4 regions of the Rheinheimera fenheensis genome follow, and region 1 is predicted to be linked to each of the others. Evidence: predicted binding sites of a transcription regulator. Region 1 holds the regulator's gene; each other region holds the start of a gene.
The links. The regulator sigma-54, encoded in region 1, starts transcription at its own class of promoters, with help from an activator protein. The targets are predictions, from matches to a motif close to TGGCANGNTNCNTGCTT.

Region 2: the regulator sigma-54 is predicted to act here: its motif matches at 2,120-2,136, upstream of flgF (flagellar basal-body rod protein FlgF).
Region 3: the regulator sigma-54 is predicted to act here: its motif matches at 6,045-6,061, upstream of glnA (glutamate--ammonia ligase).
Region 4: the regulator sigma-54 is predicted to act here: its motif matches at 2,556-2,572, upstream of glnK (P-II family nitrogen regulator).

What each region holds. Positions count from the first base shown of each region.
Region 1 covers NZ_JBDPJM010000001.1:270,197-277,971, forward strand. The annotation lists gene kdsC (3-deoxy-manno-octulosonate-8-phosphatase KdsC) at 1-208, shown strand, start outside; gene lptC (LPS export ABC transporter periplasmic protein LptC) at 205-759, shown strand; gene lptA (lipopolysaccharide transport periplasmic protein LptA) at 749-1,234, shown strand; gene lptB (LPS export ABC transporter ATP-binding protein) at 1,231-1,953, shown strand; gene ABGI61_RS01090 (RNA polymerase factor sigma-54) at 2,003-3,493, shown strand; gene hpf (ribosome hibernation promoting factor) at 3,520-3,807, shown strand; gene ptsN (PTS IIA-like nitrogen regulatory protein PtsN) at 3,832-4,287, shown strand; gene rapZ (RNase adapter RapZ) at 4,284-5,141, shown strand; gene ABGI61_RS01110 (HPr family phosphocarrier protein) at 5,145-5,414, shown strand; gene ABGI61_RS01115 (Na+/H+ antiporter subunit G) at 5,435-5,803, opposite strand; gene ABGI61_RS01120 (K+/H+ antiporter subunit F) at 5,812-6,081, opposite strand; gene ABGI61_RS01125 (Na+/H+ antiporter subunit E) at 6,075-6,611, opposite strand; gene ABGI61_RS01130 (monovalent cation/H+ antiporter subunit D) at 6,608-7,775, opposite strand, start outside.
Region 2 covers NZ_JBDPJM010000004.1:166,160-173,934, forward strand. The annotation lists gene flgH (flagellar basal body L-ring protein FlgH) at 1-500, opposite strand, end outside; gene flgG (flagellar basal-body rod protein FlgG) at 512-1,300, opposite strand; gene flgF (flagellar basal-body rod protein FlgF) at 1,341-2,087, opposite strand; gene flgE (flagellar hook protein FlgE) at 2,222-3,526, opposite strand; gene ABGI61_RS08120 (flagellar hook assembly protein FlgD) at 3,544-4,233, opposite strand; gene flgC (flagellar basal body rod protein FlgC) at 4,245-4,670, opposite strand; gene flgB (flagellar basal body rod protein FlgB) at 4,673-5,074, opposite strand; gene ABGI61_RS08135 (CheR family methyltransferase) at 5,150-5,983, opposite strand; gene ABGI61_RS08140 (chemotaxis protein CheV) at 6,000-6,929, opposite strand; gene flgA (flagellar basal body P-ring formation chaperone FlgA) at 7,059-7,757, shown strand.
Region 3 covers NZ_JBDPJM010000002.1:115,465-123,239, reverse strand. The annotation lists gene ABGI61_RS03560 (response regulator) at 1-667, opposite strand, end outside; gene ABGI61_RS03555 (Spy/CpxP family protein refolding chaperone) at 808-1,320, shown strand; gene glnG (nitrogen regulation protein NR(I)) at 1,366-2,775, opposite strand; gene glnL (nitrogen regulation protein NR(II)) at 2,780-3,850, opposite strand; gene ABGI61_RS03540 (DUF4124 domain-containing protein) at 3,929-4,447, opposite strand; gene glnA (glutamate--ammonia ligase) at 4,581-5,990, opposite strand; gene typA (translational GTPase TypA) at 6,339-7,775, shown strand, end outside.
Region 4 covers NZ_JBDPJM010000002.1:223,669-231,443, reverse strand. The annotation lists gene acnB (bifunctional aconitate hydratase 2/2-methylisocitrate dehydratase) at 1-1,944, shown strand, start outside; gene ABGI61_RS04105 (YacL family protein) at 2,052-2,441, shown strand; gene glnK (P-II family nitrogen regulator) at 2,617-2,955, shown strand; gene ABGI61_RS04095 (ammonium transporter) at 2,969-4,240, shown strand; gene ABGI61_RS04090 (MurR/RpiR family transcriptional regulator) at 4,428-5,297, opposite strand; gene ABGI61_RS04085 (anhydro-N-acetylmuramic acid kinase) at 5,452-6,654, shown strand; gene ABGI61_RS04080 (ATP-binding protein) at 6,661-7,775, opposite strand, start outside.

The DNA.
Region 1 (7,775 bases):
TGCCTATATCGGCGATGATCTGGCCGACTGGCAGGTGATGCAACACTGCGGCCTGGCGGTAGCAGTGAAGGATGCTCACCCTTACCTGGTAAAGCATGCCGGTTATGTTACCAGCTTAAACGGTGGCTTTGGTGCGGTCAGAGAGCTGTGTGATTTACTGCTCATCAGTCAGCAGAAATTTGGTTTGTTCGACGGAAGCAGCGCATGAGAAAACTGCTGACCTTGGTGGTCCTGGCATTAACTGCAACAGCACTTTACCTCTGGTTTGAACCGGCAGAGCTGACAGACCCGCTAAAGACCGATCAAGAGCTGTTGCCTGATTATGTCGCGCAAAACGTTACCCGAAGGCTATACAACGCCGAGGGCTATCTGGCTGACACTGTCAGTGCAGAGCGGCTTGAGCATTTTGCCCAACTCGGTTTTACCCAGTTTGAACAGCCAGTGTATACCCTGTACAACGCACAGCAGCAGCCAAACTGGCGTGCCAGCAGCCGCTATGCAGTGTGGTTTCCACAGGATAAGATCATTCTGGAGCAGCAGGTACAAATTGTCAGTCAGCAACAAAACGAATTGATTCAACGTATTGAAACCGAGCAACTGGAAATGTTGTTTCCCAGCAATGCCTTGATTAATAATCACCCGGTTAGAATTCAGGGTCAGGGGTTTTATATTCTCGGCAACGGTATTAACGCAGACCTGAAAAGTAAAACCTTCCAGCTATTACAGCATGATAAAACGGTATATCAGAATGAAAACTAAGTTTTTTTTAGCATTATGTTTTGGCTGCGCCAGCCTGAGCGCCGCCCAACCAGACTACAGCCAGCAGATTCAAATAGACGCCGACCAACTGGTGTCGGTAGAGGAAAACATCCTCACCTACCGCTCTAACGTGCTGATAACGCAAGGTTCTTTACAAATGAAAGCCGATCAACTGGAAATTGATGCCAGTGCCGGCAAGGGTAAAGAGGTGTATACCGCAACCGGCAGCCCGGTAAGTTACTCACAGCAACTGGATAACGGCCAGCCGGTAACCGCTACGGCAGCGCAAATGCGTTACGAGCCTTCCAGCCGCACCCTGACGCTGAGCGGCGATGCCGAACTGACACAAAGTGGCAGTGTAGTAAAAGCCTCGGTTATCCGCTATAACGTCGAGAAAAAGCAGCTCAGTGCCGAAAGTAACGACTCTAAGCGGGTCACCACCATTTTTACGCCAGAGGAAAAGAACAATCCATGAAGTTAGTCGCCTCACATCTGGCTAAAAGTTATAAAGGCCGGCAAGTCGTAAAGGATGTCAGCCTGTCGGTGAACGCCGGCCAGATTGTTGGCTTGCTCGGCCCAAATGGGGCCGGTAAAACCACCACCTTTTACATGATTGTGGGTTTGGTGCCCTCTGATAAAGGCCATATCAGCCTTAATGAACAGGACATTACCTTCAGCCCAATCCACGAGCGGGCACGTTGCGGTATCGGCTATTTGCCACAGGAAAGCTCTATTTTCCGCAAGCTTAGCGTGTACGATAATTTATTGGCTATTTTGCAAACCCGTAAAGACTTAAGCCGCACCCAACGGGAGGAAATTGCCGACGATTTACTCGAAGAGTTTCATATCGGCCACATCAAACATAGCTTGGGCATGAGCTTATCCGGTGGCGAGCGGCGCCGGGTAGAAATTGCCCGCGCTCTGGCGGCTAATCCGGCCTTTATCCTGCTGGACGAGCCCTTTGCCGGTGTTGACCCTATTTCAGTATTAGACATTAAAAAAATTATTCAGCACCTGGCGCAACGGGGCATTGGGGTACTGATTACCGACCATAATGTGCGTGAAACCCTTGATGTGTGTGAAATCGCCTACATTGTCAGTCATGGCGAGCTGATTGCCTCCGGTGCACCACAAGACGTGCTGGCTAATCAGAAAGTACGCGATGTATACCTTGGCGAGCAATTCAGGCTATAGTTAGCAAAAAACAACAACAGCGTGTGATTCAGGAGAACGGTAGAAGTAGATGAAACCCTCTTTGCAACTTCGCTTAGGACAGCAGCTAACCATGACGCCACAATTGCAACAGGCAATTCGCCTGTTACAGTTGTCGACGATAGAGTTGCAGCAGGAAATTCAGGAAGCGCTAGACGCTAACCCCTTATTGGAAGCCGAAGACGAATTCGACAGCTTTAACCCTGAACCCAAAGAGCACATCGACCTATCTGACACCAAAGCGGCCGACGTCGATCATAATCCGGATGACAGCTTTGAACCCAGCGAGCCTGACAGCAGCGAGGCGATGACCGAGCAAAATATTCAGGAAGACTTACCGCTGGACAACAACTGGGATGATTTGGTTAGTGCAGAACCGGTCAGTGCCGGTAGCGCCGGCAATCCGGATGACGATTATGTCTATCAGGGTGAAACCAGTGAAACCCTGCAGGATTATTTGCGCTGGCAAATGCAGCTTACACCCTTTACTGACACCGACCGCGCCATCGCCGAGATTATTATTGAAGCCATCGATGACAATGGCTTATTAACCATCAGCTGCGAAGATATTCTCGACTCACTCGGCTTGCCAGAGGTAGAAGCCGATGAAGTAGAAGCCGTAATCAAACGCATTCAGTTATTTGACCCGGTTGGCGTAGGTGCCCGTTCGGTGCAGGAGTGTTTGTTGGTACAGCTACGTCAATTCGATCCGGCCACTCCCTTTCTCAGTGAGGCGCAAAGCCTGATCCGAGACCACACTGAATTTTTAGCCAATCGTGACTTTCGTTCTTTGATGCGGGTGACTAAACTCAAAGAGGATGAACTGAAAGAAGTGATGCGGCTGATCCACAGTTTAAACCCAAGGCCCGGCGCTGATGTGATACGACAAGAACAGCAGTACGTGATACCGGATGTGAGTGTGACTAAGGTAAAAGGTCGCTGGCAGGTTGAGCTAAACCCGGACGCGATGCCAAAAGTGCGCATTAACCAGCAGTACGCGGCGATGTCAAGAACAGCCCGAAATGCGTCCGACAGCCAGTTTATACGTTCACATCTGCAGGAGGCTAAATGGTTTTTAAAGAGTCTGGAAAGCCGTAACGAAACTTTATTAAAAGTGGCCAATTGTATTGTGCAACAACAGCAGGCCTTTTTTGAGCATGGTGAAGAGGCCATGAAGCCGATGGTGTTGAATGACGTAGCAGAAATGGTTGGCATGCACGAGTCCACCATTTCCCGGGTTACCACCCAAAAGTATATGCACACACCCAGAGGGATCTTTGAACTTAAATTCTTTTTTTCCAGTCATGTTAGTACAGAGAGTGGCGGTGAATGTTCGTCAACTGCCATAAGGGCGTTTATTAAAAAATTAGTGGCGGCGGAAAACCCGGCCAAACCGCTGAGTGACAGTAAGATGGCCGATATTTTGCTGGAGCAAGGAATTAACGTAGCACGACGCACCATTGCCAAATACCGTGAATCGCTGTTTATTCCACCGTCAAATCAACGCAAGACCTTGCTGTAAATAAGCCTAAAAGAAGGAATATGTCTATGCAAATCAATCTAACTGGTCGCCATGTTGAAATTACTGAAGCCTTAAAAGAGTACGTGGACAGCAAGTTTGCTAAGCTGGAACGCCATTTTGATCATATAAACAATGTACATGTGATCCTAAACGTGGAAAAATTGAAACAGATTGCTGAAGCCAAGCTCCACCTGAACGGCGGTGAAGTTTTTGCGGTTTCTGAAGATGAAAATATGTATGCCGCTATCGACCAGCTGATAGATAAACTCGATCGCCAGGTGATTAAGCATAAAGAGAAAATAGCCCGACACTAACCTGACATGATGAATCTAACTGCAATGCTTGCTGAGAACTGCACTAAAAGTGCAGTTCTTTTTAATAGCAAAAAACGGATCCTCGAGTACATTGCCGAGCTGGCGCATCAACAGCTGCCTGACATGACCGAGTACAGTATCCTGGAAGCCCTGATGACACGGGAAAAGCTTGGCTCTACCGGCATCGGTGGCGGTATCGCCATACCGCACGGCAAATTAAAGTCCGTGACCCAGCCGGTACTGGTCTTTGTGGTCAGTAAAGAGGCCATCCCCTTTGATGCAATAGACAATCAGCCGGTAGATATTTTTTGCGCTATTTTAATACCCGAAGAACAATGTCAGGCGCACCTTAGTACCTTAGCGGGTATCGCCAAGCTGTTAAGCCAGAAAGAACTCACAAAAAAAATCCGCCATGCTCAGACAAATCAGGAGTTGTACAAGCTGTTGGTGGATTACAGCACAGTGGATACCGACAAATGAAGCTGCTGGTAGTCAGTGGTCGTTCCGGCTCAGGCAAATCTGTCGCGCTGAGGGTGATGGAAGACCTAGGCTACTACTGTGTCGACAATATTCCGGTTAATTTGCTGCCTACGCTGGCGACCACTGTTATGGGGCAGTATGAGCGTGTTGCCGTAAGCATAGACGTGCGGAACCTGCCACAAGACCCCAATGAGCTGTCTGAGATTCTGTCTTACCTGCCACGCAAACTCGACCTGACCATTCTTTACCTGGATGCCGATCACGCCAGCTTAATTAAGCGTTTTAGCGAAACACGCCGGTTACACCCGCTGTCGCATCAGGCCATGTCGCTGGATGAAGCGATACAGCGCGAGCAGCAGCTGTTAGACCCTATATCCAGCCGGGCCGACCTCTATATTGATACCACCGACTTGAATGTGCATCAGCTGGCAGAACAGCTGCGTGAGCGCATTTTGGGCCAGAAAACCGGCCGCTTGGTGATTTTGTTTGAGTCTTTTGGCTTTAAATACGGTATCCCGAAAGACGCCGACTTTGTCTTCGACGCGCGCTTTTTACCTAACCCCCATTGGGAGCCTGATTTAAAGCCACTCACCGGGCTTGACCAACCGGTAAAAGATTATCTGGCGGCACAACCCGTTGTAGCCAAATACATCTGGCAAATTAACAGCTTTATCAGTACCTGGCTACCACAGCTGGAGCGTAATAACCGCAGTTATCTGACCATAGCCATTGGCTGCACTGGTGGCCAGCATCGCTCTGTGTATATGGTGGAAAGCCTGGTCGAAAGTTATCGCAGTTCACGCGACGACGTGCAGGTTCGTCACCGTGAGCTATCGCGTCACCACAAGGCGTAACTCATGCAATGTCGTCAAACCGTTACCATCGTTAATCAGCTCGGCTTACATGCGCGCGCTGCCACTAAACTGGCACAGTTATGTCAGCAGTTTCAAGCCAAAATAGAGCTGGTACAAGATGACAAAACTGCTGATGCCAGCAGTGTATTGGCGCTGTTAATGCTGGCCAGTAGTAAAGGAAAAACGCTGGAAGTCTGCACCCAGGGCGATGACGCTGAACAGGCGCTTATCGCCGTGATCGATTTAATCAATAAAGGTTTTGACGAGCAATAAGTTAATGCCCCAAAACCGCGCTATGGCAAGGGTTTACGGCTGTGCTGCTTACTTTGCGCCGGCGCTATATTATCCAGCCCTTTGGTTTTAGTTATCGCTTTTAATTTGTGGTGCAGTGCTGTCTTTATCAGCATATGTGCGCTGATCGGCGCTGTGATAAGCAAAAAGATGGTAATTAAAAGCTCATGCACACTGACGCCGCCTGACAAGCTAAAAAAGAAAATTGACCCCAGCAAAATGCCGCCCATACCCAGGGTGGTTGCTTTGGTTGGCCCATGCAGCCGCATAAAAAAGTCAGGCATGCGGGTTAAGCCAATTGAGCCGATTAACACGAAGCTGCCACCCAGTAACAGAAAAAATGCCACGGCCCACTCGATCCAGTTTTGCATAACCGCTCCTATTCGATAATATCGCCACGCAGCAAGAACTTACATACCGCCACAGTACTGACAAAGCCCAACATCGCAATCAGCAAAGCGGCCTCAAAATACAGCGGTGATCCCATCAACAAACCGTACAGAATAATCAGTGCTATGCTGTTGATATACATGGTATCCAGCGCCAGAATGCGGTCTGGCAAACTAGGCCCCCGCAGCAGGCGCCATAAATTCAGCAGTAGCGCCACGCTAATCATGGCAAACACCAACATGATGACATTATTTAGCATTGAAAAATCTCCTTCAGCGGTGCTTCATAACGCTGTTTGATCTCGGCAATAAGCTGCGCCTCATCTTTCAGGTTCAGCACATGGATCAGCAGCCAACGCTGCGGCAAGGGCTCGCCCTCAGGCAGTTGCTCAACACTGGGGTAAATTTCAGCGCTGACCGTGCCCGGCGTCATCGACACCGTACTGGCTAAAATAGTAATGGGCAATTCATGCTGCAAATCCAACGGCACTTTGACAAATGCCGGGCTTAACCGCTGCTTTGGCCCCAGTATCAACACTGCAACTTGGGCATTGGCTGTAATAATGTCACCAAACACCCGCAGAATATAACGCAGCGCCAGCATTGGCCGCTCAATCAGTGGCTGAGGGTTACGAAAACGCAACGTGAGTAATGGAATAACGATTGCCAGTATCAGACCAAAAAACACATGCACCGCTTCAATGCTCTGGTTTAGCAGTAACCAGACGACAAACAGCAACACACTGCGATAAGGCGTAGGCAACCAGCGAAACTTCGGCTTAAACCTCATGGCGTCACCTCCTGGCCTAAAATCAATTGTACTGACGTCTTAGTGTCATACAGTTGCGCCGCTGCCTGCAACGACAGCTCAGTCAGCGGGCCAGCAAAAATCACCAGCAAAGGGCTGGCTAACAATAACCAGCAGACCGCAAATACCTGCAATGGCTTAGCGGTTTCAGCAACAGTGTCAGTACCACTAATCCGCCAAAATAAGGTGCTACCGGCACGGGATAAGCCGATAATCACCACTAAACTGCTGACCAGCACCAGGGCCCACAACCAGAGCCGGCTGTTTGGGTCAGTCACCGACTGCAGCAACATCACCTTACCAACAAAGCCAGATAGCGGCGGCAAACCGGCGACACTCAGTGCGCCTACCATAAACATCATGCCCAGCAGCACCGGCTGCACCACTTTACGCCCGGAGACCAACCTGTCGGCCGCTTTTCCGCGCTGATTTGCGATCAGATCCGCGATTAAAAACAGCGCTGCCGTTACCAGCGTAGAGTGCACGGTATAATACAAGGCCGCAGCGGCTGCCTGCTGGGTTTGTAATGCAACCAGGCTCACCAGGGTACCTACGGACAGCAGCACCAGATTCGCCACCAGTTTACGAAAATCCTGGCTGGCCATAACACCAATAGCACCCAACGCAATAGTGGCTAAACCGGCAGGTAGTAGCCAGTCTGCAGCGATCCCCGACAACTCTCCTGCCTCGTTACCAAAAATGGTGGTATACACCCGCAGCAGCGCATAAACGCCAATCTTGGTCATCACGGCAAACAACGCGGCTACCGGCGCCGAAGCTGAAGCATAGGTTGCCGGTAACCAGAATTGCAGTGGTAGCACAGCAGCCTTTAGCGCAAACACTATCATCAGCATCAGGGCGCCGGATTTAACCAGCATCAGATCAGATGCCGGCAGCTGCGCCACTTTTTGCGCCATATCGGCAATATTTAAGGTGCCTGTTGTGCCATACAGCACCGCCAGCGAGATAAGAAAGATGGCCGAGCCCGTCAGGTTTAGCACGACATAATGCACAGCAGCTTTCGTTTTGTTCTTGCCACCGGCATGAATTAACAACGCATAGGAGGCAATCAGTAATACCTCAAAAAACACAAACAGGTTAAATAAGTCACCCGTTAAAAAAGCGCCGTTAATACCCATCACCTGA
Region 2 (7,775 bases), on a different contig from region 1:
TTACCGGTGTTTAGCGTCAGCCATTTTTCACCGCGGATCACCAGGTTGCCGTTATTCAGCACCTGCAGCACATTCACTGAAATATTGCCTACCAGACTGTTGCTCTGATCGGCTTTTGAATCGCCTTTGTAGTCTGAGGTTGAATCCGCACCAAACTGCAACACATTACCGGCCACAGAGACGTTGCGCCCGCCCAGACCTATCATCGGCTCAAACGACGTAGAGCTGTCTTTTTGCATTTCGGTTTTCGCATTCTTACTGGCCTGCGTGCGCTCTTTTAGCACCACGGTAATAATGTCCCCCTCGTGCCGGGCTTTATTGTCCGAATACAAGCTATTAGAGTGGTTGGCGGCAAACAACGAACCCGACTGCGACAACGGCCGCGCCGGCGGCTCGGGCTGTAGCGGCGCAAAATAAGGATCGTCCGCCATTGGTTCCTGCACGGCCGCGCAGCCACCCAACAGCAGTCCACAGGCAATAACAGTAAACATGCGTAACATATAGCCTCCTGTTACAGCTGCTGAATGGCAAAGCCCAGCATCTGATCGACCGACGAGATCACTTTGGAATTCATTTCATACACGCGCTGGCTTTCAATTAAGCTAACCAGTTCTTCAGTCACGTTAACATTTGACGTTTCAAGCGCCCCCTGCACAATAATGCCAAGGCCTTCCAGCCCCGGAATACCTTGCACCGGGTCGCCGCTGGCACCGGTTTCACGGAACAGATTCTGGCCAATCGGCTCTAATCCGGCCGGATTAATAAAATTAGTCACGGTAAGTTGCCCCAGCACAGCAGGCTCACCCTGCCCCGGTAACTGCACCGACACCTGACCATCTTGCGATACCGTAATACTTTGCGCATCTGGCGGCACCACAATATTCGGCTGCACCTGATAACCGGCCCCCGAAGTCACCAGGTTACCTTCATCATCTACCGTGAATTGGCCATTACGGCTGTAGGAGATAGTGCCGTCTGGCATCAAAATTTCAAAAAAACCGTGGCCCTGAATCATCATATCCAGACTGTTGTCTGTGGTAATCATATTGCCCTGGGTGAAATTTTTTTGCGTTGCCACCACCTTGGTACCAGCGCCTATCATCAGACCATTAGGCAACTCCGAGTTTTGCGACGAGGCGCCACCCGGTTGATTAACATTCTGATACAGCAAATCTTCAAAAATGGCGCGGCTTTTTTTAAAGCCAACAGTGCTGGCATTTGCCAGATTGTTCGAGATAACCGAAATGTCACGCTGTTTGGCGTCTAAACCGGTTTTACTGATCCATAATGCTGGATGCATAGATGCCTCCCGGGCCTTGGCCCATTATTTATTCAGGCGTTTAGCCCATTATCCGAAGTAATTGATTTTGCTGACGATCCATCTCTTCAGCACTTTTCATCATTTTTACTTGCAGTTCAAACTGGCGCTGCAGGCTAATCATGTAGGTCATCTCACCTACAGCATTAACATTACTGCCTTCTATCGCGCCTTTTAGCAGGTTAACGTTGATATCGGCTTCCGCTATCTGGCCATCTTTGCGGCGGAATAAACCGTCATTGCCTTTTTCCATGTCGCGGTTATCCGGCCGTACCAGCTTAATGCGACCCGCTGGCACTATCGCATCAGCCGGCGCGCCCTGCGGCAACACACTGATGGTGCCGTCTTGCGCTATCTCCACTTTGGCCAGCGGCACCGGCAGCTGAATAGGGCCATCATCGCCCATTACCGGCAGTCCGCCGGCGGTTTCCAGCATGCCCTGTGCCGAAATTTGCAAATTGCCGCTGCGGGTATAAGCTTCATTGCCATCCGGCGCTTGCACGGCAAGCCAGCCATCGCCCTGAATAGCTACATCCAGCTCGCGCTCAGTCATGATAATAGCGCCGGCGTCAAAATTCTGACCGGGCTGCTCGGTTAACGAAAACACCCGGGTGGGTAAACCGGCACCAAACGCCTGCATGGCACGGGCTTGCTCAAAATCGGCTTTAAAGCCAACCGTACCCGTGTTCGCCAGGTTGTTGGCTCTGACAGCAATACCATTCATGTTTTCTTTAGCGCCACTCATGGCGATATACAACAGATGGTCCATAACATGCTCCGTTATTGGTCTCTGTTAATACGCAGCAAGTTTAGTGCCAGATAAGCGCCATAATATGAATAAAAAAACACCACCCGAAGGTGGTGTTAGCTTTAGCTGCAGTTTTTGATGGCAACAGTTGGCTATTAACGGATCTGCAGTACTGTCTGTTGTAAGGTACTGTTAACCTCTAACGCCCGCGAGTTAGCCTGGAAGTTACGCTGCGCGCTAATCAGGTCAACCAGCTCTGTGGTCAGGTTAACGTTTGACTGCTCCAGCGATGACGCATTAACCGCGCCAAAGGTACCGGTATTGGCCTGGCCACCAATAGGCTCGCCTGAAGTAATACTTTGCTTCCAGGAGGTGTTCCCCACTTGCTTCAGGCCCTGCACATTGGCAAAGCGCACCATCGCCACCTGTGACAGGTAAGCCGAATCACCGTTACTGTAGCTCGCCAGTACCCGGCCAAAAGCATCAATATCCACCCCGGTTAAGAAACCAACGGTAGTACCGTCCTGGCTTAAGTTAGTGACATCAAAGGTAGAGGCATATTGAGTCGGTTCGCGCACGCCTGAGGCATCACGGAAATTCACCACCACATCAGTCGCAAACTGTGCACCGTTGGTGAGATAGCCATTTAGTGGATCATTCAGGTCTGCTGCCGGTAATGTTACTGTTTGTGGTGGTGCTGCAGGTACAAAATTACCGCTGGAATCAAACACTAAATTATCACCCTGAATAGGTAAGCCGGTTACGTCATCCCACACTACCCAGGTTTCCCACTCGGCATTAGCTGGCGGTACCGTTGTCGTTTTGCGGAAATAGGTAGTCACAGTGTGTGATTCACCTAAGCTGTCGTAAACCGTGACAGACGTAGAGTGGTTATAGGTAGCCCGGTCTGTAGCATCAAAAGCAATAGCATCGGTTGCCAATTCACGCGAGTCCAGGTTGGCACTTAAAAATATGTTAGTGGTGGCACGTGGCGCACCGGCCGAGGTGGGTATAGCAATTGGCTGCGTCGTGCTTAAACTCACCGACTGGTTTTCGCCGGTTACCGGGTCAACGGCAAAGCCCTGCAAAAAATTGCCTTTGTTATCGACAATAAAGTTATCTTTGTTCAGTTTAAAGGCACCGGCACGGGTATAGGTTAGATCCTGCGATTGCCGATCCGGTGTTAAGGCAAAGAAACCTTCACCGGTAATGGCTAAATCCAGTGAGTTATTGGTAAATTGCAAAGCGCCCTGGCTAAATTGCTGTGCTACCACAGCTGTGGTAACACCATCACCGACTTTAGTGCGGCCAGAGGCGAAAATCGAGGTTGCGTACACATCGGCAAACTCAGCGCGTGACTCTTTAAAACCCGTAGTGTTGACGTTGGCGATGTTATTCGCCGTAGTATCCAAATCTTTTTGTGCTGCGGCCAGGCCGCTTAATGCGATATTAAAACTCATAATTCACCTCAGCTCGCTTAACTATATGAAACTTCTAACACATCACTTAACTTCACCGCGCCCAAGCCCAGCAGGTTAAGCATGATGCCGCCGCCAGTGCCATTCATACTGACACTGCCAACCGGGGTATAAACATTCACCGGCAAGGTGGCCGTTTTGCCGTCGGTGTAGCTAACGTCCACTTTAATTTTATATACTCCGGCCACCACGGCTTCATCGTTGGCGTCAGTGCCATCCCAGACAAAATCGTTTTTGCCGGTTTTGGGGTTCTCTACACTAAAACTGCGTACCAGCTCACCTTTTTCGTTTTCGATACGCACTTTCATCATGGTGGCAGGCTTATCCAGCTCAATATTGCCGCGCGATAGGGTATCACCGGTAAAGACGATATCTTCTGACTGGGTTAATACACTGCGTCCTACCAAGGACGACGCCTGTAATGCCTGGTTTGATGTCATGCTCTCGGCAAAGCCTTTGAAACTCTCGTTTAACGAGCCTATACCATCGGCCATGGTGAAATTGGTCATTTGCGCAATCATTTGATCATTTTCAACCGGCTTGGTCGGGTCCTGATAAGCCAACTGTTGGGTTAACAGCGCAAAGAAATCAGACTGCGTTAAGGCACCATTGTTTTTATCCGGCGTCTTTGTTTCCGGGTTCCAATACATGCCATCAAGGGCAGAATTGTTATTTACATTAGAGGTCATCTCTCAGTCCTTTATGATTGCTGGCCCAAACGCAGCGTACGCATGATCATTTGTTTGGCCGCGTCCGCCGTTTGCACATTGGTTTCATAAGAGCGTGACGCAGAAATCATGTTCGCCATCTCTTCCATAATGTTGATATTGGGCTTATAGATGTAGCCGTTCTCGTCAGCCAACGGATGATTGGGTGCGTACTCAACATTTAATGGCGCATCAGACTCAACAATCCCCAGCACCTTCACGCCAACACTGGCGTCGCCCTGCTGGCGGCGGGCTTCAGATAATTCAGCGGCAAACACCGGATGACGTCCACGGTAGGTTTGCTCAACGCTGCTACTGACGCTGTTGGCATTGGCAATATTACTGGCGGTGGTATTCATCCGCACCGACTGTGCCGTCATGCCGCTACCGGTAATGTCAAAAATGTTATAAGCACTCATGATTATTGTCCTCCACCGGTAATGGCTTTTTTCAAGCCACTAATGCGGGAATTGAGAAAGGTCATACTGGCCTGATATTCCAGGCTGTTTTGCATAAAAGCATTACGTTCGCGGTGGATATCGACACTATTACCATCACCCGTATCGGGCTGGTCCGGATTGCGGAACTGGGTTTCCTGGCGTGATGCGATAGAGATATTGAAATGTTTCTCATCGGTGCGGGCAATATTGCCGCCTTGCCTTGCCCTGGCCTGCTGTAACGCCTGATGAAAATCGATATCTTTGGCTTTGTAACCGGGTGTATCGGCGTTAGCAATGTTTTCTGCTAACACCTGCGCACGCCGATCACGGATCAGCATGGCGTCCGGATGAAGTCCAAAGGCTTTGTCGAAGCTGATTGCCATTTTTTTGCCACCTGTTGTTACCTGATGGCAATACACCTGCAAAACGCAGGCCAACAATTAAGCAGGTTTGGCTAATTAAGTTTTTTTGCGGTAAATAATGCCGGGGTTACAACGCAGCATGTCAAAATCATTGTTTAAACTGGATAGCGACTCAGACGCACCGAGGAACAAATAGCCCTTGGGGTTCAGTGATTGGGCAAACTGGCGGATAATTTTTGCCTTTACGTCGGCAGAAAAGTAGATAAGCACATTGCGACAAAAAATAATGTCAAACTTGCCAAGTAAGGTATAGCTGTCCAGCAGGTTAAGGTGGCGGAAATTGACGTTTTTGCGTACGTTGTCTTTTACCCGCATCATGCCTTTGCCACTGTCTTCAAAAAACTTACTGCGACGCTCTGGCGATAGCCCACGTGACAACGCCAGACCGTCATATTCTGCGCGCTGACAATGCTCCAGCATAGTATTGGAAATGTCAGTGCCCAAAACATGCACCCCCAAGCTAAAAGCCCCGGGACGGCTTTGCTGATACTCCAGCGCCGTCATCGCTATTGAATACGGCTCCTGCCCGCTAGAACTAGCGGCAGACCATATTTTCACCGTGCGGCAATCTTTTTCCAGCTCAGGAAATATTTGCTTTTTCAGCAGTTCGTAAGGGTAAGTGTCTCGAAACCACAGGGTTTCGTTAGTAGTCATCGCATCTATCACCGCGGAGCGCAGCTGACGCTCAAACGGGCTTAGCGTCTTATTTACCAGCTCTGATAACGACGCCACGCCAAAGCGCTGCATTAATGGCGCCAAGCGGCTTTTTACCAGATATTGTTTGTTTTCACCCAATACAATGCCGCACTGCTGCTCCAGAAAATCACGGAACAACACGTATTCTTTATCTTGTAAATCTTTGTTCGGCACAGGTTATCCTTAACGCTTAATCAGCATGCAGCCACTTTTGTACCGACTGTGCCAACTCGTCCGGGTTAAACTTGGCGATAAAATCATCAGCACCCACTTTTTGCACCATTTGCTGGTTAAACACCCCGCTTAGCGAAGTGTGCAAGATGACATGCAGTTTTTTCAGCCTTGGATCCAGTTTAATTTCAGCCGTTAAGGTGTAACCGTCCATCTCCGGCATTTCAATGTCTGAAATAAGCAGGCCAACTTTCTCGGTTACCGACTCGCTGCAGCTTTTGGCTATGTCCTGCAGATAGGTTAACGCCTCACGGCCATTATTTACCAGATGCATTTTCACACCCAAACTTTCCAGCGCCCGTTTCACCTGATTGCGCGCTACGGCAGAGTCATCCGCTATCAGAATTAAGCGGTCGCCTAAATCCGTATTAATGCTCTGCTTGTCTACTTCTTTTGTAATAACGGTAGGAGAAGGTGAAATCTCTTCGAGGATTTTCTCGACATCTAAAATTTCCACCAATTCTTTATCAATCTCTGTTACAGCAGTAAGGTAACTTTGCTTGCCACTGGTACCTTGCGGCGGCGGCATAATGTCGCCCCAATTCATATTGATAATACGTTCAACCGAATTGACCAAAAACCCCTGCACAGAGCGGTTGTACTCAGCAATAATAATAAAGCTGTCTTTGGTATTTTCTATGGCTTTACCGCCGGTAGCCAAACTTAAATCGATTACGGATATGGTCTGGCCACGAATATGGGCAATGCCGCGCACATATTTATTGCGCTTAGGTATCGCTGTTAAGGGTGGACACTGCAGCACTTCGCGCACTTTAAACACATTGATGCCATAACGCTGACGCCCCACCAGTTTAAACAGCAGTAATTCCAGCCGGTTTTGGCCTACTAACTGCGTACGCTGGTTTACTGAGTCTAAAATACCGGCCATCTGCAGCTCCTCTGTGACTTATCGGATCAATTCTTGCTTTGGTCTGCTATCAGACAGGCTTAACTAGGATAGCGTCAAACTTATGTCGTATGTTATAGCCCTTAACCCGTAAAGCATAGCCGAAACCTTATGAAAAAGTACGAAAATTTAGCGAAACAGGCACTTACCATCCTAAGCCTGCTATGGGTCAGCATAGTGGCCGCACAGAGCCAAGATTACAGCACCACGGATCTGACTGAAGCGGCAAACCGCTGGCTTGCGCAACAACTGCCAACGGATACAGCGTTAGATATCGCCATTACGCCACTGGACAGCCGAATTGGCAGTAAAAGTTGTAGTGTCCCCCTTGCGTTTAGTTTGTCGCAGCCACTGACACAGCGGCAAAATACCATTCAAATTCGCTGCAGCGACGACAATAGCTGGCAGCTTTACGTGCCGGTGCGTATTGATGAAATACTCACTGCTGTGGTGCTAAGTCAAAATATTGCTACAGGCAGCCGGCTGACTGCCGATATGGTACAACTGGCTGAGCGTCAGCGCCGTTTTGTCCGCGGCACGCCGGTAACAGACCCAACGCTGGTGCTGGGGGCAAAAGCCAAAAAAGCGTTGGCCATGGGACAAATTTTAACCTTGCAGGATCTTTGTCTTGTCTGTAAAGGAGATGTTGTTACAATATCGGTTGCTGACAAGGGTTTAAATGTCGCTGCGACAGGCGTAGCCCTGTCTGATGGCAGCTTGGGCGATAGCATCAGCGTGCAGAATCAGCAATCCCGACGCACAATTCAAGTGCAGGTAACTGGTGTCGATCGGGTCAGCGTAATTTTTTAAAATTTCGCTAAAGTTTTA
Region 3 (7,775 bases), on a different contig from region 1:
CACTGCCGCGCAGGGTCTGGATTTTTTCATCGCTGGCAAAAGGGGCAATTTTTTTGCGGATATTACTGATATGCATATCCAGGCTGCGGTCATACATTTGCAAGCGTTTGCCCAGCACTTCGCGGCTCAGCTCGTCTTTGCTGACCAGCTCGCCAGCACGGCGCATTAGCATCTCCAACAGTTGAAACTCGGTTGCGGTAAGGCTTACCGGCTGGCCATTACAACTTAATTGGCGGTTATGCGGGTTTAGCACCAAACCGTTTTGCTTAAGAATGTTGAGGCTGCTGTCCTGCGGGGTGCGCGTTAATTCTACCCGGCGTATTATCGCCTTGATGCGCGCGACCAGCTCTCGCGGGTTAAAGGGTTTAGCCAGATAGTCGTCGGCACCCAGCTCCAGGCCGACAATTCGGTCTACGTCATCACCGCGTGCGGTCAGCATCAGCACCGGGCAGTAGTGACCTTCGCGCAGGGCTTTAAGCACGGCTAAACCGTCCATTACCGGTAGCATCACATCCAGCAGGATCAGATCATAAGCTGTTTGCTGCGCCAGTGTCAGGCCGGTTCTGCCATCATGGGCGGCGTCAAAGCTAAAGCCATCCAGTGCAAGATATTCCGCCACCAGCTCACACAGCCCGGTATCGTCATCAATCATTAAAATTGCCGGCATTATTCCTCCTTACTGCTGTGGTCAGTTTACGTAAAATCGGTGCTGGCGCGCAGCCCTTTACGTAATCTTTACCTGCTCTTTGCGTTACTTTGCATAGGCTGTTTTAAGCTAATGTTGTCTTAAACACCGGAGTAACGCTAATGAGAGCAACACAACTGATTTTTGCCTTAAGTATGTTTACCGCTGCAGGCGTGGCTGTAGCCGGGGTTCCGGCAAAACAAGCAGATGCACAGCACCAGGCTGTCAGCCATCAGGCCAAAGATGCCAAGCATAACAGGCAGCACGGCTTTGGCCTAAAACGTGCGCTGGCACGGTTAGATTTAAGCGACAGTCAACAGCAGCAAATTAACCAGTTAATACAGCAACACCGCAACGAGCGCGCTAGCAAAGCTGAGGGTGGTAAAGCTGATAGTAAAGCAGAGTATCGCGCCAGCCATCAACAATTAAAAGCGTTGATGGCGGCCGATCAGTTCGATGAAGTCGCTGCACGGCAGTTGTTAGAGCAGCGCCAGCAGGCAAAACTAGAGCGAAAACTAGCGGGGATGAAACTGCGTCATGACATTATGCAGCTGTTAACCGAGGAGCAGCGCCAGCAACTGCAGCAGATGCAGTTACAGCGCCGGCATAACCAGCAAAGCCGCCAATCAAGCTAACTATCGATCAAACTAACTTAAAGCGGCCAGCACCGGGCTGGCCGCTTAATCTATATCCAGCTCTTTTAACTTGCGCGTTAGCGTATTACGCCCCCAGCCCAGGCGTCTGGCCGCTTCTTGCTTATGGCCATGAGTAAATTGTAACGCTTGCTGCAGTACAGTGCGCTCAAATTCCGGCGCGGCTTGTGCAAGGATATTTTCCTCGCCGGCATTTAACTTCTGGCTAATCCAACCTGCCAGCATATCTTGCCAGCTATGAGCCTGGCCATTCGCTGCTACAGCAACAGGTTTTGCCACCGTGCTTAGCTCAGGCGGTAAGTCGGCGACGACTATATGTTTGCCACTTGCCATAACAGTGAGCCAGCGGCAAGTGTTCTCTAACTGGCGTACATTGCCCGGCCAGTCTAACTGGCTTAAAAACTGCTCGGCCTCTTTGGTCAGGGTTTTCGCTTCCACGTTCAGCTCTTTTGCTGCCTGTTGCAAAAAGTGCTGGGCCAGTTTGGCAATATCCTGCCTACGCTCTTTAAGTTGTGGCAAATGAATGCGAATCACATTCAGACGATGAAACAAGTCCTCGCGAAACTTACCTTCGCTAACCAACTGCTCTAAATCCTGGTGAGTCGCCGCGATAATACGCACATCGACACTCACAGCCTGATGGCCGCCAACACGATAAAACTGGCCATCAGCCAGCACCCGTAGCAGCCGGGTTTGCACATCCAGCGGCATGTCGCCAATTTCATCGAGAAACAGGGTGCCGCCATCGGCTTGCTCAAAGCGGCCTTTGCGCAGGTTATTGGCACCGGTAAAGGCACCTTTTTCATGGCCGAACAGCTCAGACTCAATTAAGTCTTTTGGAATAGCGGCCATATTCAGCGCAATAAAAGGCTGCTCGGCACGCGGACTATGTTTATGCAAGGCTCTGGCGACTAACTCTTTACCGGTACCTGATTGACCGTTGATCAACACGCTGATGCTGGAGCGGGCCAGCCGGCCGATAGCACGAAATACCTCCTGCATTGCCGGTGCTTCACCGATAATTTCCGGTGACAGCGTCGCTGCTGCGGCTTGCGGCTTGGGCTGACGTGCCCTGGCATGCTCCAGTGCGCGGCTAATCAGCGCTACCGCATCGTTAACGTCAAAAGGTTTTGGCAAATATTCAAAGGCGCCGCGTTTAAACGCATTCACCGCGCTGTCTAAATCTGAGTGGGCGGTCATAATGATTACCGGCAGCTCTGGCGACAGCTCTTGTAACCGGCTGAGCAGCGCCATACCATCGGTGCCGGGCATGCGGATATCAGACACCACGACGGCTGGGGTGTCGTACTCCAGCCGCTGCAGCATCAAATCGGCAGAGGCATAGCTTTCACACAATATGTCCGCCCGGGCCAGGGCTTTTTCCAGCACCCAGCGGATAGAATTATCGTCATCAATTATCCAAACAGTATGACTCATCAGTTCAATCCTCAGTGTCGGCAATGGGCAGGTATAGGGTAAATTCGGTATGACCAGGCCAGCTGTCGCAGTCAATCCAGCCGCCATGCTGGTGGATCAGTGTTTGTGCTATAGACAGGCCCAAGCCGGTGCCACCAGCTTTACCACTGACCATAGGGTAAAACAGCGTATCTTTAATGTCGCTCGGAATGCCGGGGCCATTGTCCGTCACCCTAATCATTGCCACCAGCTTGTAACGTTTACCATGCAAGGTATGTTGATGTAATACCCGGCTTTGCAGGCAAATGGCTGGCTGCTCGGTTTGACTCAGTGCCTGCTGGGCATTACGTACGATATTGAGTAACGCCTGCTGTAACAGCTCAGGGTCAAAAGCAAAATCGGGAATGCTGGGATCATAATCGCGGCTAAAGCTGACTTGTGCCGGGTTATCCATCAACGCTAGCTGACGCACTTGCTCTATCATCTGGTGTAGGTTGCTACTTACCCGTTGTGCCGGCCGATAAGGGCCAAGCAGACGATCGACTAAGTTACGTAAACGGTCAGCCTGCGCGATAATCAATTGAGTATATTCGGTGAGCTCTGGTGGCAATGAGTCTTCCAGTAACTGTGCAGCACCGCGCAGGCCGCCTAGCGGATTTTTAATTTCATGCGCCAGGCCGCGGATCAGTTCACGGGCGGCCAGATGTTGATGTTGTTGCAGGCTTTCCAGACTGATTTTTCGCTGCTGTTCAACCTGGCGGATTTCCAGCAGCAAATGATCTGCCGGTTGCTCGCTTAACGTGACGGCAATGTCCAGCAATAAATGACGGCCATCAGCCAGTACCGCCTGCACATCGCTGACGCTGAAACCTTGTCTGCTGTTAAACGCTGCATGAAAGTGGGCAGGGCTGATATCGATATGCTGAAATAATGCCGGGTAATACTGGTCTGACAGACGTTTTTCACCCAACCCCAGCACCGCACAGCAGGCAGTATTAAAATAGCGGATCTGTAAACCTGCATCGAGCAGCATAACAGCAGTTGTTAGCTGTTCGGTGATTTGTGTGTGTAGTTGTGCTGTTGTATCTCGTGTCACTGCGCCACCTTTTGCACCAAATTGGTGCGGTTGGCTGACAGTGTAATTCAGTTTCGCCTGAATTGCCTAGCCTATGCACTAATTTGGTGAAATTACCGATGCTCTATGCAAATAGAAGGTTGTTATAGGACTGACTGCAATTATCTTGCCGTTTTGATCGAATAATTCCATTTGCAGTGTGTGCTCACCACGTTCAATATCACGCAGAATAAACACGGCATTGTTTTGCGGTTCGGTTTTCGCATTACCATCAATTAACAACCTGACACGTAATCCGCGTTCAAACATCGGACTGATTTTACCGGAGACATACACAGAACCGGTATTATCGCGCACTGTACCTTGATGTTCAGGTTGTACAATCTCTACTGTGAACGATTCTGTAGCGGCTTTTTTGGTAGTGGGTAGGGTAGGGTCTGTTGCAGCCATGATATTAGCTCGGCTGGAAAGGGTTAGCTCTTCAGCATCTGCTTGTGGGCTGTCAGAGAATACCAGCACACCATTAGCGTCACGGCTGACGAACACCTTTTTACTTTCCTGAGCACTAACGGCTGTTGTTGCAAACAACAATACTAAAATAAACAATATGTTATTCATACGGTAATCCATCGAAGCGTTATTATTATTGTTGTTATCCCATTACGTTACTCTAGCTTGCTTCAGGGCTTTTTTCTACAAAAATAAAGCTCACCGTAGTGAGCTTTATTCAGTTTATTAAGCTAAAACCGGATTAGACGCTGTAGTACAGCTCAAACTCTAACGGGTGAACAGCTACTGCCACACGACGCGCTTCGGCACGCTTCATGTCAATGTAAGCATCAATCATAGCGTCTGACATTACGCCACCTTTGGTGAAAAGGCCGCGGTTTTTATCCAGCTCATTTAACGCTTCTTCTAGTGAAGAGGCAACCTGTGGAATATTTGCCGCTTCTTCTGCCGGTAAGTCGTATAAGTCTTTATCCATGGCATCGCCTGGGTGGATTTTGTTCTGAATACCATCCAAGCCAGCCATCAGCTGTGCAGTAAATGCCAGGTACGGGTTAGCCGCCGGATCCGGAAAGCGACACTCGATACGGCGTGCTTTGGCGCTTGGTACCAACGGAATTCGAATTGACGCTGAACGGTTACGGGCAGAGTAGGCTAACATAACCGGTGCCTCATAATGTGGCACTAAACGCTTGTACGAGTTAGTAGAAGGGTTAGTGAAAGCATTTAATGCTTTAGCATGCTTAATAATACCGCCGATGTAGTACAGTGCTAATTCAGATAAACCAGCATATTTATCGCCGGCAAACAGGTTAACGCCGTCTTTAGCCAGTGACTGGTGGCAGTGCATGCCTGAGCCGTTATCGCCAACCAGTGGTTTTGGCATAAAGGTAACGGTTTTGCCATACAGGTGTGCAACGTTATGAATAACGTACTTTAACTGCTGAATTTCATCTGCTTTTTTAGTCAGGGTGTTAAAGCGGGTAGCAATTTCGTTCTGGCCCGCAGTGGCCACTTCGTGGTGGTGGGCTTCAACGGTCTGGCCCATTTCTTCCAGCACCATACACATGGCACTACGGATATCGTGGCCTGAGTCTACCGGCGGTAACGGAAAGTAACCGCCTTTTACGCCCGGACGGTGGCCTTTGTTACCATCTTCGTAGGCAGTACCTGAGTTCCAGGCTGCTTCAGTAGAGTTAATTTTGAAGAATGAACCTGACATGTTGGTTTCAAAGCGGATATCGTCAAACATGAAGAACTCTGGCTCTGGACCAAACAATACGGTGTCTGCAATGCCAGTCGATTTTAAGTATTCTTCAGCACGCTTAGCGATTGAACGCGGGTCACGATCGTAGCCCTGCATGGTACTTGGTTCGATAACATCACAGGTGATGTTTAGCGTAGTTTCTTCAAAAAACGGATCCAGCACTGCAGTACTTGGGTCTGGCAACAGGATCATGTCTGAGTCGTTAATGCCTTTCCAGCCGGCGATTGATGAGCCGTCAAACATTTTACCGTCTTCAAAAAAGTCTTCAGTGATTTGGTTCACCGGCACGGTAACATGCTGCTCTTTACCTTTAGTATCGGTAAAACGTAAATCAACAAACTTTACTTCATTTTCTTTAATTAAATTCAGTACAGATGATGCAGACATGCATTCCTCCAAATTGACCTGTTTTGAACTGTTTTTGCGGTGTTGCGCCATTAAATGCCAATTACATGCCACTTTATTAACGTATTGATTTTAAATGGAATGCGTTGCTTTGTGTTTGCGCAATGACATAGTGTTGCACCAAAATAGAGCTTTGTCGCCTTGTTATGGTGCAATTGTGGCCGTGCTAAGTGTAGCGGCTGCCTGACATGTTGTGAAAAAAAATCAGCGAAACCGCCAATGCGGTTTTTCTTTCCACTGAAAAACAGAGTAGAATATGCGCCCTTTCGTTTCAGTTCGTATTTGCCTGGTGGTCATTATGGTCATCTAGTGCCACAGAGGATAAGTTACATGAGCGTTACCGCGACAAATTTAGAAAAGCTGCGCAACATTGCCATTATTGCGCACGTTGACCATGGTAAAACCACTTTGGTTGACAAACTGCTGCAGCAGTCTGGCACCTTCGATGCCCGTGCCAAAATGCAAGAGCGCGTGATGGACTCTAACGCGCAGGAATCTGAGCGCGGTATTACGATCCTGGCAAAAAACACCTCAGTACGCTGGAACGGTTATCACATTAATATTCTGGATACGCCCGGCCACGCGGATTTCGGTGGTGAGGTAGAGCGGGTTCTGTCGATGGCAGACTCAGTATTGCTGCTGGTTGACGCAGTAGACGGCCCTATGCCACAAACCCGCTTCGTGACGCAAAAAGCGTTCGCGCATGGTTTAAAGCCAATAGTGGTAGTAAACAAGATTGACCGCCCTGGCGCACGGCCGGATTGGGTTATCGATCAGGTATTTGACCTGTTCGATAACTTAGGCGCCACCGATGAGCAGCTGGACTTTCCAATTGTTTACGCTTCAGCGTTAAACGGCTGGGCCACCCTGGATTACAACGAGCCGAAAACCGACATTAATGATTTGTTCCAGGCGATTGTTGATCACGTAGCGCCACCAGCAGTAGAACTGGACGGCGAAACACAGCTGCAGGTTTCGCAGCTGGACTACTCTAGCTACTTAGGTATTATCGGTATCGGCCGTATTAAACGCGGCAGTTTAAAGCCAAACCAGCAAGTCACTATTGTCAGTGCTGATGGCAGCAAACGAAATGGTAAAGTGGGCCAGGTATTTGGCTACTTAGGTTTAGAGCGGGTAGAAACGACTGAAGCCACCGCCGGTGATATCGTTGCTTTTACCGGCTTAGGTGAGCTGAAAATTTCTGACACCATTTGTGCGACCAGTAAAGTGGAAGCCTTGCCGGCGCTGCAGGTAGATGAACCAACAGTGACGATGACGTTCCAGGTAAACACCTCACCTTTTGCTGGTAAAGAAGGTAAGTTTGTTACCTCACGGCAAATTTTAGAGCGTTTACAGCACGAACTGAAACACAACGTTGCGCTGCGGGTAGAAGAAACTGATGATGGCGACAAGTTTAAAGTGTCAGGCCGTGGCGAGTTACACCTGGGTGTATTAATTGAAAATATGCGCCGTGAAGGTTTTGAACTGGCGGTATCGCGGCCTGAAGTTATTATGAAGACCGTTGATGGTGTGAAAATGGAGCCGATGGAGAACGTGACCATCGACTGTGAAGAGCAGCATCAGGGGTCTATTATGGAGCGCATGGGCGAACGTAAGGCCGAAATGACCAATATGCAGCCTGACGGTAAAGGCCGTATCCGTATGGACTTCACCATGCCAAGCCGTGGCTTAATTGGTTTCCGTACGGAGTTTATGACTATTACTTCAGGTACCGGTCTGATGTATCACAGCTTCGACCACTACGGC
Region 4 (7,775 bases), on a different contig from region 1:
CCAATCAAACAGTTGGAAGAGCTGAACAAAAAAGGTTACCCACTGGCCTATGTCGGTGACGTAGTAGGTACCGGTTCATCACGTAAATCCGCGACGAACTCCGTGCTGTGGTTTATGGGTGATGACATTCCATACGTGCCAAACAAGCGCGGCGGTGGTTTCGTATTAGGTGGCAAAATCGCCCCAATCTTCTTCAACACCATGGAAGACTCAGGTGCCCTGCCAATCGAAGTTGACGTATCTAAGCTGGAAATGGGCGATGTGATCGACATTCTGCCATTTGAAGGCAAAATCGTGCGTCATGGTTCAAGCGAAGTGCTGGCAGAATTCAGCCTGGCAACCGATGTATTAATTGACGAAGTGCGCGCCGGTGGCCGTATCCCGTTAATCATCGGTCGTGGCTTAACAGACCGTGCCCGTGAGTTCTTAGGTCTGGGTCATTCAGACAAATTCCGTCGTCCTAAGCCAAAAGCCGATTCTGGCAAAGGCTTCACGCTGGCGCAGAAAATGGTGGGTAAGGCCTGTGGCGTGAAAGGTGTTCGCCCGGGTACTTACTGTGAGCCGAAGATGACCACTGTAGGTTCTCAGGATACTACGGGTCCAATGACGCGTGATGAGTTAAAAGATTTGGCCTGTTTAGGTTTCTCTGCCGATTTAACCATGCAGTCATTCTGTCACACCGCGGCCTATCCGAAGCCGGTTGATGTTGACACCCACCATACGCTGCCAGATTTCATCATGAACCGTGGCGGTGTCTCACTGCGTCCGGGCGATGGTATTATCCACAGCTGGTTAAACCGTATGTTACTGCCTGATACCGTGGGTACCGGTGGTGACTCGCATACCCGTTTCCCTATTGGTATTTCCTTCCCGGCCGGTTCTGGCCTGGTCGCTTTTGCTGCAGCAACCGGTGTTATGCCACTGGATATGCCAGAGTCGGTACTGGTGCGCTTTAAAGGCGAAATGCAGCCAGGTATCACCCTGCGCGACTTAGTACACGCTATTCCATATGTTGCGATCCAGAAAGGCTTATTAACGGTTGATAAGAAAGGTAAGAAGAACATCTTCTCTGGCCGTATCCTGGAAATCGAAGGCTTACCAAACTTAACGGTTGAGCAGGCGTTTGAATTATCAGACGCATCAGCCGAGCGTTCAGCGGCTGGCTGTACCATCAAGCTGTCAAAAGAGTCTATCGCTGAGTATCTTGAATCTAACATCGTGATGCTTAAGTGGATGATCGCTGAAGGCTACGGTGATGTACGTACTATCGAGCGTCGTATCAACGCCATGCAAGCCTGGCTGAAAGATCCTCAGCTGATGTCAGCTGATGCCGATGCCGAATACACTGAAGTGATTGAAATCGACCTGGCAGATATTAAAGAGCCGGTACTGTGTGCACCAAACGATCCGGATGATGCCCGTTTACTGTCTGAAGTGGCTGGTGACAAGATTGATGAAGTGTTCATTGGTTCTTGTATGACTAACATCGGTCACTTCCGCGCGGCAGGTAAGTTACTGGATAAATACAAAGGCCAGCTGCCCACCCGTCTGTGGATTGCCCCGCCAACTAAGATGGACCAGGCACAGTTAACTGAAGAAGGCTATTACAGCATTTTCGGTAAAGTGGGTGCCCGCACTGAGATGCCAGGCTGTTCACTGTGTATGGGTAACCAGGCACGCGTCGCCGAGAAGTCAACGGTAGTGTCTACCTCTACCCGTAACTTCCCGAACCGTTTAGGTCAGGGCGCTAACGTGTACTTAGCCTCAGCTGAGCTGGCAGCCGTTGCGTCTATTATTGGTAAACTGCCAACGGTAGCGGAGTATATGGATTACGCTAAGCAAATCGACGCCACTGCTGCCGATACTTACCGTTACCTGAACTTCCACAAAATGCCGCAGTACACTAAAAAAGCGGATAACGTGATTATCCAGCAAGCGGTTTAATCAACCCCTGTGGTGCTAAAGGCCTGCTTTTGCAGGCCTTTTTTCTGCTCGCGAATCCAGATGCAGCAGCTACACTTTCAGTTATATAACGCTAACGGAGCACTAGCGTGGAATACGATTTTGTTTATGACCGCAACACCCTGCAATTCAGCATCCGGCTTGCCGCTGAGCATGAAGTGCTGGGCCGGTTTTTACTGGACGAATTCGGTCAGGATGCGCAGGCGTATACGCCGCTGATCGATAAATTAACTGCGCTTAAATCGCACCAGAGCATGCAATATCAGGGCAAGGAGTTTTTACTGGAAGTGGACAACGGCGAAGTCACCTTAAGCCACAATACGCTGTTTTATGTAGTAGAGCAGCCATTGCCCGAGCGGCAGCAAGATAAGCTGGCCGATGATGACTTGCAGTTAGACGAGCAGGGTATGCAAGCCCAGTGCGGCTTGGAGGATTTACTCAAACTGCTACGCGAATGGCAGCAGTTTCTTGCGGGTTAAACACGGCAAGCCATGCACTTACACAGGGAAAAAACGCACCTAAATGGTGCGTTTTTTTTCGTCACCAAATCGAAATTATGTTTAATGCATTGATAAATAATAACTTTAAAAAGTTGGCACAAGGCTTCCTTAGTAAATAGCGAATCGCAAAGACGACCACTAAAGGGAACTCACTATGAAGCTTGTATGTGCCATCATCAAGCCGTTTAAACTGGACGATGTTCGCGAAGCTATTGCTGACATTGGGGTAGAAGGTTTAACGGTAACAGAAGTAAAAGGCTTTGGCCGGCAAAAAGGTCACACCGAGTTATATCGCGGCGCGGAATATCAGGTGGATTTTCTGCCCAAGGTAAAACTGGAGATCGCCACGCTGGACGATCAGGTCGACCGCTTAATTGAAGCCATTCAAAAAGCAGCGCATACCGGCCGCATTGGCGACGGTAAGATTTTTGTCTATGACCTGGAACAGGCGGTGCGTATCCGTACCGGCGAGTCCGACGCAGAAGCCATCTAAGGGAGCCGTTATCATGCAAGAGCAAATTTATCACTTACAGTATGCGATGGACACCTTCTACTTTCTGATCTGCGGTGTGCTAGTGATGTGGATGGCCGCGGGTTTCTCCATGTTAGAAGCCGGCCTGGTACGGGCGAAAAACACCACTGAAATCTTAACCAAGAACGTGGCCTTATATTCTATCGCCTGCATTATGTACCTGGTGTGCGGATACGCCTTTATGTACGGCGGCGAGTTTTTCTTAAGCGGTATTAATGCTGTCGATGTTGACGCCACCCTGACCAGCTTTGCCGAGCGTGAAGATGGTTTCACCGGCGGTGCCGTGTACTCATCAGCCTCTGATTTCTTCTTTCAGGTGGTGTTTGTGGCTACCGCCATGTCTATCGTGTCGGGCGCCGTGGCCGAGCGTATGAAGCTATGGGCCTTTTTAGCCTTTGCTGTGGTAATGACCGGCTTTATTTACCCGGTGCACGGCTCATGGACCTGGGGCGCTGAGGGTATGTTTGGTGTAAACCTGGATGATCAGTTCGGTTTCTCTGATTTTGCCGGCTCAGGCATAGTACACATGGCCGGTGCGGCAGCCGCGTTAGCTGGTGTCTTGCTGCTGGGTGCGCGTAAAGGCAAGTACAGCAAAGACGGGAAAGTAAATGCAATTCCTGGCGCCAATATGCCGCTGGCTACTTTGGGTACCTTAGTGCTGTGGATGGGCTGGTTTGGCTTTAACGGCGGTTCGGTATTAAAGCTGGGTGATATCAGTAACGCTAATGCAGTTGCTGTAGTGTTCCTAAACACCAATGCCGCGGCGGCCGCGGGTGCCGTAGCCGCACTGGTCTTATCGGTAATTTTATTCCGTAAAGCCGACTTAACCATGGCGTTAAACGGTGCATTAGCCGGCCTGGTGGCGATTACGGCTGAACCTTCAACACCAAGCGCGCTGCAAGCTACCTTGTTTGGCGCCATCGGTGGTGTGATTGTCGTGGCCTCAATTATTGGCCTGGACAAACTGAAGATTGACGATCCGGTAGGTGCGATTTCGGTGCACGGTGTGGTCGGTCTGTTTGGTTTGCTGATTGTGCCACTGAGCAAAGACGGTGCTACCTTCACTGGGCAGTTAATTGGTGCTGGCGCTATCTTCGCCTGGGTATTTATTGCCAGCCTAGTGGTGTGGTATGTGCTGAAGTTAACCATGGGTATTCGTGTTAGCGAAGAAGCCGAGTATGAAGGCGTTGACGCCTCAGAATGTGGTATTGAAGCCTATCCTGAGTTTGTCGCGTCGGTAAAGTAAGCAGCCTGGAAGGTGTTAGTGGCACCTCCCGGGAGCCTGCTCAGGCAGCGGCACTGCAAAGTGCCAACGCCATGAGCTAAACGTAAATCCACTAAACTACGTCTATCCTTGTCCTTTGTCTTTTTGTCTGACGCCCCGTGCCAATTGGCGCGGGGTTTTTTATTGGCGTCTTTTAGCCTTGTAGTGATTATCTTGCCAGCCGTTTGCGGGCTAAAAAAGTGTCTACCGCCTGGTTAGAGGCTGCCAGTTTTTTGCGGCCTTGCGGGCAGGTTTGCGTTAGCAGAATAAACAGAGTGTCGATCACCAGCTCCTGGGCATTACGCGCCAGAATAGATGATAAACGGGCTGAGCTTTCCTCTGCTACCGTATACAAATTTAGGCTGGCAAGGCGCGCTATGCTGTTGGCACCATACGCGGTAACACTAATAATACCCACACCATTGGCGGCAGCCTGCTCGGTGATTTTTACGCTGTCGGCGGTCTCGCCCGACTCACTGATCACCACCAGTACGTCGTCTGCAGCGTAATTGGCAATATTGGCCAGCTGCACATGGGTGTCGGTTTCAGCAAGCGCCGCCATGCCGAGTTTCTGCAGCTTATAGGAGAAGTCTTTGGCCACCAGAGCAGAGCCGCCTTTACCGCACAGCAATACCCGCTTGGCATTGCGCAACAGCGAGGCGGCCTGCTCAAAACTGCCCTGGCTATTGATGGCATGGGTTTTTTGCAGCACATTAATTTTGCTGGCCAGCAGTTTCTGGCTCATGGTGCTAAAGGTATCGTCTAATGATATTTCACCGTGTAATTTGTCACTGCTGATGGCGGGTGCCTGATGATGCAGGCTGTCGCTGATAGCAAATTTAAAATCCGGATAGCCTTTATAGCCTAATTTTTGCGTAAAGCGCACCACACTGGCCTGGCTGATACCTACTGCATGAGCCAGCATTTGTGAGGACATATCACGTATCTGATCCGGATTGGCCAGCACATAGCTGGCCAGTTGCTGCTCAGCGCGCGGAAACTTATCGCGCAGGGCGGTTATTTTATCCAGTACAGACATAGCGTAATCCTGTTATCAGCGTTAGGCTGCTGATTCTGTCAGAAAAATCAGCAAAGCGGCGAATTAATTGATAATCTTGCCGTATTATACACATAAATTATTCATGCTGTGCCAGGCGCATTCAGGCCTGTTGCGCACCCTGTTAGGACAGCTTATGCACGCGCATATTCAGCAGTTACATGACATTGCCTGCAAATCCAGTCGGATGATTATCGGCTTAATGAGTGGCACCTCGTTAGATGGCTTAGACGTGGCGCTGTGCCGCCTTAGTGGTGATGGCCTGCAGACGCAGGTAGAGTTGCTGCGCTTTGCCACCGTAGCGTACGACGATAGCTATAAACAGCGGGTAAAGGCGGTGTTTGCCAAACGTGAGGTAGACTTGCAGGCGCTAACCTTGCTTAATCCCTGGATAGCGCTGGAGCATGGCCGCATGATTAATCAATGCCTGGCGGCCTGGCAGCTAAGCGCTGCCGACATTGACCTGATTGCCAGCCATGGTCAGACGGTATTTCACTGCCCGAAGCGGCAGCATCAGTTAGCCGATAATGGTAATGCCACCCTGCAGCTTGGCGATGGCGATCATTTAGCTGTGGCCACCGGTATTATGACCATAAGTGATTTTCGCCAAAAGCATATCGCTGCCGGCGGCGAGGGCGCACCGCTGGCGGTATACGGTGATTATTTGCTGTTTAGTAGTCAATACGAAAACCGCATTATGCTCAATATCGGCGGTATCGCTAACTTTACCTGGTTGCCAAAAACACTTGATGCGCAAGCCGTGTTTAGCACCGACATTGGCCCGGGCAATACGCTGATGGATGCTTATGTTCAGCGCCATTTTGCTGGCCAGCATTATGATAATGATGCCCGTATTGCCAAAGCCGGTGTGGTAAGTAAGCCACTGCTTGAGGCGCTGGCGCAGGATGCGTTTTTTCAGCTTAGCTTCCCCAAAACCACCGGGCCTGAGGTATTTAACCTAGCCTATTTGGCGCAGGCGCAGCAATTATCTGGCACCAGCAAGCTAAGCCATGCTGATGTTATGGCAACGCTTAACCGCTTTAGTGCACAGATGATTATTCGCGCTATTGAACAAACCACCAAAGTCCTGGATAAATTTGTGATTTACGCCAGCGGCGGCGGTATGCATAACCCGCTGCTGATGAGCCATATTCAGCAGGCCTTGCCAGAGGTAAGTATTAAAACCACCGCCGATTTAGCGATAAACCCCGACGCGAAAGAAGCCGTGCTGTTTGCTGTTTTAGCTAATGAATGTGTGGCCGGCGGCAAGCAGAAATTCAGTAATGCCCGCGAGGGGATCCCGGGCGTGACCATGGGTAAAATCAGTTTCGCAGACTAGCCGTGGTTATTCTGCGGCTGGCAGGCGAAACCAAAAGGTACTGCCCTGGCCCAGCGTGCTGTTAAAGCCAATTTCACCCTGGTGGCTATCGATGATTTTCTTACTGATGGCCAGGCCTAAACCGGTACCCTCCCTGTTACGGGCATTTGAGGCGTCTTCCTGCGAAAAGCTGGAGAAAATCGATTTGGCAAACGCCGGCGAAATACCCCGGCCGTTGTCGCTAACCTGCCACTGCAGCCTATCTTGCTGTCGTTGCACGCTCACCGTCACCTGTTGGCCGGCAGAGGAAAACTTAATAGCGTTAGATAAAAAGTTATCCATGACCTGACGGATCCTAAGCGGGTCTGCCTGCAGCCAATAAGGCTCGGGATTATCCTGCCAGTGTATTTGCACATCAAAGCGTTTGGCATAGGGCTGGATAGCCTCAATAACCTCTGTCGTCAGCGCATTAAGATCAAACCTGACCGGGTTGAGCTGAAAATTGCCAGAGTCAAATTTCTGCAGATCCAGCAGGTCGCTGATAAGCTGTGCTAAACGTTCACTGTTAAGCTCGGCAATATCCAGCATCTTGTTGTAGGCTGTCGAGCCTGGCTGTATCGCCTGCTTTGATATCAGCGAAATAGCGCCGCGGATGGCCGTTAAAGGTGTTCTTAGCTCATGGCTTACGGTAGAGACGAACTGATCTTTTAGCTTGTCCAGCCGGGTGAGCTCCTGGTTTTTTACCGCTAAATCTTTCAGGCTGTGTTCGAGCTCAGCGGTTTTTACCTGTAGCTCCTGCGTGCGGGTATTCACTGTGTCTTCCAGCAGGCGCTGGTGCTGTGATTTTTCACTGACCGCCTGATTTAATAAACGGTTGATCTGCCTGATGTGTCGCATCCGATAAAAATGAAACGCCAGCAACAGGCTGATAACGATTAAAACCGCGCAGCTTTGTACCAGCCATGATTGCCACCAGCGTGGCTGGATGACAAAAGTAAAACTGGCTGTTTGCGCCGAAATTAAGCCGTGGTTATTCATTGCCATCAATTGGAGTTGATAATCACCCGGCGCCAGATTGGCATACACGGTGTAAGGGCGGTTACCTGCATAAATCCAGTCACTATCCAGGCCAATTAACTTGT